Regions from separate parts of the Micromonospora sp. WMMD975 genome, predicted to be linked through region 1. Evidence: riboswitches for the same ligand, from Rfam matches in the RefSeq annotation. Region 1 holds a riboswitch; each other region holds the start of a gene.

Region 1 (3,433 bases):
GCACGCTCTACGTCGCGCTCTCCCGGGCCACCCAGCGGCTGACCACGCTCGACCCGGTGGGCTGACCCACCTCACTTGCACACATAGCGATGTGAGCATAGATTTGTTCCGGCCGAGCTATGGGGCGGAGGGTGTGCGCGTGGGTGCAGGTCATGACCACAGCGGCGCGGTGACCAACGCGGCGCAGCGCCACGCCGGCCGGCTCTGGGCGGCGTTCGCGCTGCTCACCGTGCTGATGCTGGTCGAGGCGGTGGCCGCCTTCACGACCGGCTCGCTCGCGCTGCTCTCCGACGCCGGGCACATGTTCACCGACGTGCTCGGCATCGGCATGGCGCTCGCCGCGATCACCGCCACCCGGCGTGCCCGGACCGACCCGCAGCGCACATTCGGGCTCTACCGGCTCGAGGTGCTCGCCGCGCTCGCGAACGCGGTGCTGCTCGGCGCCGTCGCGGTCTACGTCCTGGTCGAGGCGGTACGCCGGTTCGGCGAGCCGCCCGAGGTGCTCGCCGGGCCGATGCTCGTGGTGGCCGTGCTCGGGCTGCTGGCCAACATCGCCGCCTTCGCGCTGCTGCGAGTCGGCGCACAGGAGAGCATCAACCTGCGCGGGGCATACCTGGAGGTGCTGGGCGACCTGCTGGGCTCGCTCGGGGTGATCGGCGCGGCGATCGTCATCGCGTTCACCGACTGGTGGTGGGCCGACCCGGTGGTCGCGGTGGCGATCGGCCTGTTCATCCTGCCGCGCACCTGGCGGCTCGGCCGGGCCGCGGTACGCATCCTGGTGCAGGCCGCGCCGGAGCACCTCCAGGTGACCGCGGTGCACGACCGGCTGGCCGCCGTGCCCGGCGTGGCGGAGGTGCACGACCTGCACGTGTGGACACTCACCTCGGGGATGGACGTCGCCTCGGCGCACCTGACCACCGACCCGCGCGCCGAGGTCGCCACCGTGCTCGCCGCCGCCCGGGCCGCGCTGCACGAGGACTTCTCGATCGATCACGCCACGTTGCAGATCGAACCCGGAGCGTCCGCCGGCGGCTGCGGCCCGACCGAGTGGTAATTAGGACAAACTTAAATCTGGGTGGCTATTGTTGGCAATTGCCGGTTTTGCCCGGTATTCGGCTCCGGCTGGTGGAGCCGGGTCCGGGCCGCGCCGGTAGGCTCGATCGCGGCCAACCCACGGGCGTCACTCCGGCGCCGGTGGAGCGGCCATCGCCTAATCGCCCGTGGGGCGAGCCGGGGAACCACGTACGTGGGGTGCATCCGCGTCAGCGGTAGGGATCTTCCGTCCCGAACCCGTCAGCTAACCCGGTCGGCGGTTGACGGAAGGACACGTGAATGCCCACAGTGGCACCTGTACGACGGACGGCCGCCCGGTTGGCGGCCCTGCTCGTCGCGACGCTGGCCCTCGGCGTCGCGACCGTGCCGGTCTCCCCCGCCACGGCGGCGCCGACCGGCCGGCTCGCCGCCGCACCCGGCGACGACGACGAGGGCGGCACACCGACCCTGCGCGCCCAGCTCGACGCCGCCAGCAAGGGCTGGCTGGAGGCCAAGGCCGCGCTGAACAACTCGGTCAACCGGCAGAAGCAGCTCAACGACCGGCTCACCACGATCGGCGCGGAACTGACCGAACGCGACGCCAAGGTCGGCGAGATCGCCGGGGTGGCGTACCGCACCGGCCGGATGGGCACCGCCGCGGCGCTGCTCGCCAGCAACAGCCCGGAAGGTTTCATGGACCGGGCCGCGGCCCTGGAGACCGTCGCCGCGCACGAGGACCGGACCCTGCGCGAGCTGATCGCCACCCGGGACGAGGCGGTCCGCACCCGCGCCGCGCTCACCGTCGAGATCAGCGAGCAGCGCAAGCAGGTCGCGGTGATGGCCAAGCGCAAGGAGCAGGCCGAACGGGCGTTGGAGGTGGCCAACCGCAAGCCGCCGGCGAGCGCCGGCAGCAGTGGCGGCGGCAGCAGCGCCCGAGGCTCGTCCTCGGCCAACGCGAAGCCGGCCAAGCGCAACTCCGACGGCTCGTGGCCGGCGGAGTCGTGCAGCGTCAACGACCCGACGCCGGCCAGCGGCTGCATCACCCCGCGCACGCTGCACGCGCTGCAACAGGCCAAGGCGGCCGGCTTCACCAGGTACGTCTCCTGCCACCGACCCAGCGGCTCGGGTGAACACCCGAAGGGGCGGGCCTGCGACTTCGCGGCCCAGAAGAACGGCTTCGGCGGCGTCGCCAGCGGCGGCGACAAGACGTACGGCAACAACCTGTCCGCGTACTTCATCCGCAATGCCGACCGGCTCGCCGTGCTCTACGTGATCTGGTTCAAGGAGATCTGGCTGCCCAGCAGCGGCTGGAAGTCCTACAGCGGGGGCAACGGCGACCCGTCCAGCGACCACACCAACCACGTGCACCTGTCGGTCTACTGAGCACTACGCTCCCCGACGTACGCCGGATGTCGTCGCGCGGCCCACGACGTGGGCCGCGCGACGGCCGACGATCGGCGCATGGGACGACTCTCGCCGACCGGCCGCAAGGCGCTGCTCACCGCGCACCTGGTCACCTCGCTGGGCTGGCTCGGCACCGACCTGGGGCTGCTCGCGCTCGGCGTGGCCGGGCTGCGCGGCGCCGACGCGGAGGTGGTGTACCCGGCGGCGGCGCTGCTCGCCACCTGGTTGTTCGCGCCGCTGAGCGTGGCGGTCTGGTTGGTCGGCACCGCCAGCGCGCTGCTCACCCCGTGGGGTCTGCTGCGCTGGCGCTGGGTGCTGGTGAAGTTCGCGCTCACCACCGTGATGCTCGGCCTGGTGCTGCTCCTGCTCACCCCCCGGATCCGGCACCTCGGCGCGCTCGCCGGGGCCGCCGACACCCACCTGCGGGTGGATCTGGTGGTGCCGCCGGCCGTCTCGACCGCGCTGCTCCTGGTCGCCACCGTGCTGTCCACGTACAAGCCGTGGGGTCGGCTGCGCCGCAGCGGCTGAGTCGTCACGTCAGGCCGACCGGCCCTCCAGGGTGGCGCCGAGACGGGCGGCGAGCCCCAGGTGGGCGGCCCGGGCCTGCCGGAACGCGTAGCCGAACAGCGGCGCTGGTGCGGTGAGGGTGATCTCCACGTCGATCCGCACCACGCCGTCGGGCTCGTCGCGCATCCGGGTGTGGTTGCGCACCGTCGTCGCCGGCTGCTGCCGGGCCACGGTGACCACCTCGTCCTCGTTGGCGATCAACACGTCCGCCTGGTAGGTCACCGGGAAGTGCAGCGGGCCGAGCTCCAACCGGTCGGTGATCGCGTAGCTCGCCAGCGCGCCCGGCCGGGGCGGCAACTGCCGGACCCGGACGATCAACGGATGCAGCTCGCCCTGCCGGCTCAGGTCGCCGAGCAGGGCCACCGCGTCCGCCCGGCTGCACCGGGCCTGCACGGTGTAGCTGAAGCTGTCGCTGCTCTGCAACCCGCCC
Region 2 (3,433 bases), 1.7 Mb from region 1:
TCAGCGGCGTGGAGGACGCCTCGCTCCAGACGTCCTTCGTCGTCGACGACACCGCGGTCACGCTGAGCTGACCGCGACGCGGAACGGCCGGTCGTCGTCCTCCTCGACGGCCGGCCGTTCCGTATCCCCGGCTCCCGGCTCCCGGCTCCCGGCTCCCGGCTCCCGGCTCCCGGCTCCCGGCTCCCGGCTCCCGGCTCCCGGCTCCCGGCTTCGAGATCTTGGTACGAAACGGCCCCTATGGGGGCACTTTCCTACCAAGATCTCTGCCGTTCCCGCTATTCGGAAGGTCAATCCCAGTAAGCAGGCCAGGGAAGGCGCGTTCGCCGACGCCGGCGCTTTGCCGGAGCACCGGGCGAGCAGTCGGACGCGGCGCGGCCGGTGCCGCATGGGCCGGCCGGGTGGACGGACCTGGTCAGGCGGGGCGGGCGGCGCGGGACGCGACGGCGCGGTCTCGCCGGATGCGCGCGGCCACCTCGTGCATCGCGCGGCTGAACAGCTCCGCCTGGTCGGGCAGGCCGCCGAGCCGGGCGGCGAGCGCGTCGGTGTCCGCCCGGGCCGAGGCGCTGACCTGCGCGTCCAACTCGGTCAGCGCGGCGTTGACGGCGACGACGAGGTGTCCGCAGAGGACGTCAAGCGGCTCGTCGGCCAGCGCCGGGTCGACGGCGACGGAGTCCAACCGGCCACCCTGGACGGCGACCGCGCGCACCCGGCCGCCGGCCGCCGTGCCCTCGGCCCGGAGCAGCTCGCCCGGCTCGCCGTCGGCGTGCACGGTGGCCCGGGACCGCATCGCGGCCAGCGCCTGCTGGGTGCGGGTCAGCAGCTCGTCGAGGCTCGCGGCGGCCGAGAACGCATCGTTGGTCATATCCGCGCTTTCTTCACGTCCTAGCCAAGCCTCGTGACCATAGCAACCGTCGACGTCGGAACCTCGTCACCCGCCGCACCGGACCGGCCGCCGACGCCGCACGCAGGACGTACGCCGGCCGTTCCCGGCGTGTCGCGCGACGGCGAACGCCCGGCCGGATGGCCCGGCCGGGCGTTCGCATCGCTCGTGGGGCGCGACGCGGTCCCCAGGATCGCGACGCGACACGACTCAGGATCAGCGCAGGCGCAGCCGCTGACCCGGGAAGATCAGGCCGGGGTCCGCGCCGACCACGGCCCGGTTATCCGCGTACAGCGCACGCCAGCCCCCGTCGACGTGCTGGGTCGCGGCGATCTCGGAGAGGGTGTCCCCGGGCCGCACCAGGTAGGTGCCCGCGACCGGCGCGCTGCTGGAGCGCTTCGGCGCGGACGCCTTCTTCGGCGCCGACGCCCTCTGCGAGGAGGTGGCCTTCTTCGCGGACGTGGTCGAGCCGGACTCCTTGGCGGCGTACGTCTTCGTCGACCCGCCCTTCTTGCCGCAGACCGGCCAGGCGCCGATGCCCTGCCCGCGCAGGACCTTCTCGGCGACGGCGATCTGCTCGGAGCGGCTAGCCAGGTCGGCCCGGTCGGCGTACTTCTGGCCGCCGTAGCCGTTCCAGGTGCTCCGGGAGAACTGGAGCCCGCCGTAGTAGCCGTTGCCGGTGTTGATGTGCCAGTTGCCGCCCGACTCGCACTGCGCGACGGCGTCCCAGTTCACGCTCGCGGCGCTGGCCGGCGCGGCCGGCCCGAGCAGTGCCGCGGCGCCGGTGGCGGCGCCGGCGACGATCGCGCCGACAGCGGTCCGGCGGGCCGTGGCGCGGTGGGCCACGCTCCGGCGGTGCCGGGCTGAGTATGCAGTTGACATGTGGATTCCTCCACGCCGACGAGGTGAGCTGTCGGGTTCGGGCCGAGGAGCCCGGCCGCCGGTGGCGGCTTCACCCCGAGGTGACGTGCACCGTGGAACCTGTGGGTCCCCCGCTCCCGCCCGAGTTTCGGTTCCGCCGGGCCGGCGGCGGGATTAGGCGTTACCGGCCCGTGGTGTCCGCGTCTGCGAACGGAACCGACGCTAGGGACGAATATCCGCGATTGCCCACTTCTTGTGACGTTCTTCACCCAGCCGGGCGATCGGGCCAGGCGAGCGCGGTGGGGGCGGAATCGGTCGCGCCGCAACGGGATCGGTGCCGGGTACACGGCCGTCCGGCCCGACGACGGAGCTACCGTGGGCGGGACCGGGCAAGATCACGCGAGGAGCGGGGCGGATGACCGAACACGGACACGAGCTGACCTTCGGCGGCTTCCTCACCCCCGCCGCCGGGCACCCCGAACAGGTGGTGGCGCTGGCGACCCTCTGCGAGCAGGCCGGGCTGGACCTGGTCACGTTCCAGGACCACCCGTACCAGCCCGGCTTCCTGGACACGTGGACGCTGATGTCGTACGTGGCCGCCGCCACCGACCGGATCGGCCTGGCCGGCAACGTGCTCAACCTGCCGCTGCGTCAGCCGGTGGTGCTGGCCCGCAGCGTCGCCAGCCTGGACCTGCTCACCGGTGGCCGGATCGAACTCGGGCTGGGCGCGGGCGCGTTCTGGGACGCCATCGAGGCGACCGGCGGCCGGCGGCTCTCCCCCGGCGCGGCGGTCGACGCGCTCGACGAGGCGATCACCGTGATCCGCGAGGTCTGGGACACCGGCCGGCGCGGCATGATCCGGGTGGCCGGCGAGCACTACCGCGTGGTCGGCGCGAAACGCGGGCCGGCCCCGGCGCACCCGGTGGGCATCTGGGTCGGCGCGTACAAGCCGCGCATGCTGCGGCTGGTGGGGCGCGCCGCAGACGGCTGGCTGCCGTCGCTGGCGTACCTGCCGAAAGGGCCGGACGACCTGCCGGCGCTCAACACGCTCGTCGACGACGGCGCGCGGGCCGCAGGCCGGGACCCGGGCGCGATCCGCCGGATGCTCAACGTCACCGGCACGTTCGCCCGCTCGTCCACCGGCTTCCTCGCCGGCCCGCCGGAACAGTGGGTGGAGGAGCTGGCCGGGCTGACGCTGGAACACGGCATCACCACCTTCATCCTCGGCAGCGACGAGCCGCGCGCGATCCAACTCTTCGCCCAGGAGGTGGCGCCGGCCGTCCGGGAGCTGGTCGCCGCCGAGCGCACCACGCCGGGCAGCGGCGCCCGCGCGGTCGCCGAGGAGCAGGCCGCCACCGGCTTCCCGACCGCGCTCGCGGTCACCCCCACCCCGGATCCGGGGGTACGCCTGAGCGCGCGCCGCCTCTGGGACGAGGCGGACCGGCCGAGCGCCCCACCGGCGCCGGCCGGACACGTCTACCCGGCCCGTGCGCAGGCCGCCGGGCAGCACCTGGTGGACGTGCACGACCACCTGCGCCAGGAGCTGGCCCAGGTGCGTGACCTGCTGGCACAGGTCAAGCGTGGCACGGTCTCGCCGGGCGGGGCGCGGGCCGCGTTGAACGAGATGACGATGCGGCAGAACAACTGGACGCTCGGCGCGTACTGCGCCGCGTACTGCACGGTGGTGACCCA
Region 3 (3,433 bases), 3.0 Mb from region 1:
GAGGCCGAACCCGACCCGGCAGACGTCGAGGCACTGCACCGGGCCGACCTGACCCGGTACGCCGACGAGGTGGCGGTGGCCGCCGCCGGAGCCGCCCAGACCGCCCGGCGTCGCCGCGAGCGGTGGCTGGTCGCCCAGGACGAGGCGGAGCGGGCCTGGGCGGCGTACGACGAGGCGGACTCGGCCGCCCGCCGCCTGGCCGGCACCGCCGCCCTGCCCGAACCACACACGCCTCGCACCCCGTCCGAGTACGCGGCGCGGGAACGCTGGCTCCGGCACGCCGCGATGGCGGCGCACTGGCGGGGCGACCTGACCGCCCGCCAGCTCGCCGACGTGCTGGCCGGCCGCAACGGGTGGGACCCCTGCCACCACCCGGCGACGCAGGAGATCGTGCTGGCCCGGACGGTCCGTGACGGCCGCCGAGCCGCCTGGGAGACGGCCGCCGAGCGGGAACGGCTGGCATGGCGGGACACCGAACTCGCCGCCGAGTCGGCCCGGACGCTCGCCGCCGAGGCGTACGCCGCCGCGACGGCGCTTCGGCCCGCGCCGGCGTTCCGGGCCTCGGCGGCGCTCCGTGTCCCGGTGCAGGCTCCGGTGCGTAGCGCCCGCTGGCGTCCGGCCCGCGTCGGCTGAGCGGTGGTATCGGCTGAGGGGTTGTCCCGGCTGAGCGGTGATACCGGTCGAGGGGCGGTCTCGGTCGAGCAGCGGTGGTCTCGGTTGGGGGCGGTCTCGGTTGAGCGGGGTGGACCTCGGCTGGAGCGGCGGTCTCGGTTGAGCGGGGTGGACCTCGGCTGGAGCGGCGGCCTCGACCGAATCGTTACCGAACGCGGTGAGCCGGGTCACCGGCCCGACGCGCCGGCGGAGCCGATGTCCCCGGTCGCCCCCGGCGACCGATTCTCCTCCCGCCGGACGTCCGGTTTCCGCCGGCCGGCGTCGACGGTGCCCCTTGTCCCATTGAGTCACGTCAGTGATCGGCTGCACCGAAATTGTAGTCGCCGAGCACGTTTCCGCAGGTGAGAGCGCTTGGCATGGGTCGTACCCATCGGTAGTGTCGGCGCGTCCGGTGCGGTTGTCGATCGCCGATGGCGTCGCCGTGCCGACCCGCCTAATCGTGCATACGAACCGGGGACCCACAGCAACACCGGGGTGAATCCGCGGAGCCCACGGCCCGCGGTAGGGCGTACTTCCCGCCCGAATCCGTCAGCTAACCCGGTCGGCGGCCACGGAAGGAGCTACCTCCTCGTGTCAACCAACCCCCGAACGTCCCCCCGCCTCCACGGCCTGCGGGGGCCGGCGCGCGCCTGAGGCGACGCGTACCCGACCCCTGATCCGCCCGGCGTCCCGGGCCATCACCCGCGGCCGTCCAGCCCGTCAGCGCGCGTGAGTCCCTCCGCGCGTAGGGCCGGCGTGTGCCGCCCACCCCCGTGGAGGAATCCGTGAAGCACCACCTGAAGCGTCAACTGCGGCGGCTCGCGACCGAGCGCCCGTACCAGATCATCGCCGGTTCGGCGGCGGCCCTCGTGCTGGCCGGCGGCGCCGGCGCCACCCTGACCGCCACCGACGGCGCCCCGGCTCAGCGGGACACCGCCGCCGTGGCGGACCTCGGCTCCCGCCTCAACGACGCCGCGACCCGGAGCGAGGCCAGGGTCGCCGTCCCGTCGCCCAGCGCCTCGCCGAGCGCGTCGCCCAAGCCCTCTCCCACGGCCTCGCCCGTGGCGAAGGTCGCGGCCAAGTCCGCCGACCCGGACACCACGCCGAAGGCCAAGCCGAAGCCACCGTCGAGCAAGGTGCTCGACTACGACTACCAGGCCCAGACCACCTACTACTACTGCGGTCCGGCCGCCGTGCGGAACGCGCTCAGCGCCGCCGGCATCGAGCGCAGCCAGGACACGCTGGCCGTCGCGCTCGGCACCACCGAGATGGGCACCAACTCGGCCGAGGACACCACCCGGGTGCTCAACCAGCAGGTCAAGGGCGACCCGTACCGGACCCGCATGATCGCCGGCGCAGCCACCCCCGGCCAGGTCGACCGGCTCCGGGCCGACGTCGTCAACGCGGTCAGCAACGGCCGGGCGGTCGTCTCGAACATCGTCGGCGACGCCACCGACACGAACGGCGGCTGGCACTCGTTCCCGGGCGGCCACTATGTCGCCGTGATCGGCTACAAGAACGACGGCCGGACGGTACGGATCGCCGACTCGGCCGACCCGTCGCTGCCGTCGTACTGGGTGGCCACGGCCGACCTGGCGAACTGGATGGCCACGCGCGGTTACTCCGCCTGACCCATTTATTGGTACGTGAAGGCCGGCACCCCGTTGGGTGCCGGCCTTCGTGCGTTAGCTGTTCCAGTGCTGGGTGACGAGGTCGGTGGCCTGGTTCTCCCACTGGGCGTAGGCGTCGGGGTAGGCGCTCACCTGGACGGTCTGCGCGGCCTCGGTCAGGGGCATGTCCTGCCAGCCGTCGACCTGCTTCAGGCCCTTGAGGAAGGCCAGGGTGGAGTATTCGGGGTTGGTGATCTGTTCCGGGCTGCCCCAACCGCTCGACGGGCGTTGCTGGAACAGGCCGAGGGAGTCGTGGTCGTTGGTGTCGCCGAGGTGGCCCAGGTTCTCCAGCTTGGATTCCTGGAGGCTGGTGGCGATGGAGATGATCGCGGCTCGTTCGGGCAGGCCGGCCTTCTTCGTCGCGGCGATGATCGCCTTGACGTTGGCGGTCTGCTCGTCGTTGAGGGTGATGCTCGACTGCTTGCCCTCGGCCTGCACCACGGCCGCAGCCGTGGCGGGCTTGCCGGTGTGGGTGGGGGTGTCGGCGTGGGCGGCGATCGGGCCGGCGAACACACCACCGGTGAACGCCAGACCAGCGATACCCAGGACGCTCTTGCGCAGGATCGTGTTCATCAGGGGGCTCCATTCCGGGGGTCGACACACGCACCGGGGGAGGGTGGCGCGCGGGCGAGCACCGTCAGGCGCTCAAAGTTTCGGGGGGATCCGGCGTGGTCCGCGGGGCAGGGGCCGCACCGCGGGGGCCGGGAGAATGTGTAACGACCGGCTACCCACCGTCATTCCCCGGGGGGCGTGTCGGCCGCGCGGGATCAGGGGCGCTGGCCTTCCTCGGTCGTTCACCGGGTTACAACGCCCGCACCCCCGCGACGATTCCGCCGCCAGAGTGCCACCCACCACCCCCGAACCGGACACCCCACCCACCCGGCCCCACACGGCGACCGGATTCCCGCACGCCCCTCAACACCCCCAGGCCCACCACGGCAACGCCACGGGTGCGCGCCCGAGACGGCCACAGCGCTCCCACCCACGCGCCGCCCCGGGCCACGACTGGAACGCTATGGACGTCTCAGCGCACCCGAGCGGGCCATAGCGTTCCACCCGCGCGCCGCCCCGGGCCACGACTGGAACGCTATGGACGTCTCGGCGCGCCCGAG

Evidence for each region. Region 1 has a riboswitch for cyclic di-AMP ahead of O7613_RS18030 (hypothetical protein). Riboswitches for the same ligand answer to the same signal wherever they lie in the genome.
Region 2: linked by a shared signal. The riboswitch ahead of O7613_RS10725 (transglycosylase family protein) and the one ahead of O7613_RS18030 (hypothetical protein) in region 1 are both predicted to bind cyclic di-AMP.
Region 3: linked by a shared signal. The riboswitch ahead of O7613_RS05120 (C39 family peptidase) and the one ahead of O7613_RS18030 (hypothetical protein) in region 1 are both predicted to bind cyclic di-AMP.

What each region holds. Positions count from the first base shown of each region.
Region 1 covers NZ_CP120739.1:4,162,316-4,165,748, forward strand. Annotated here, with positions in the region: gene O7613_RS18020 (AAA family ATPase) at 1-65, shown strand, start outside; gene O7613_RS18025 (cation diffusion facilitator family transporter) at 140-1,054, shown strand; cyclic di-AMP (ydaO/yuaA leader) riboswitch at 1,198-1,328, shown strand; gene O7613_RS18030 (hypothetical protein) at 1,333-2,415, shown strand; gene O7613_RS18035 (hypothetical protein) at 2,494-2,964, shown strand; gene O7613_RS18040 (SRPBCC family protein) at 2,974-3,426, opposite strand.
Region 2 covers NZ_CP120739.1:2,488,205-2,491,637, forward strand. Annotated here, with positions in the region: gene O7613_RS10715 (M4 family metallopeptidase) at 1-71, shown strand, start outside; gene O7613_RS10720 (YbaB/EbfC family nucleoid-associated protein) at 413-862, opposite strand; gene O7613_RS10725 (transglycosylase family protein) at 1,097-1,762, opposite strand; cyclic di-AMP (ydaO/yuaA leader) riboswitch at 1,761-1,905, opposite strand; gene O7613_RS10730 (LLM class flavin-dependent oxidoreductase) at 2,157-3,433, shown strand, end outside.
Region 3 covers NZ_CP120739.1:1,152,351-1,155,783, forward strand. Annotated here, with positions in the region: gene O7613_RS05115 (hypothetical protein) at 1-633, shown strand, start outside; cyclic di-AMP (ydaO/yuaA leader) riboswitch at 1,093-1,234, shown strand; gene O7613_RS05120 (C39 family peptidase) at 1,437-2,282, shown strand; gene O7613_RS05125 (hypothetical protein) at 2,337-2,894, opposite strand.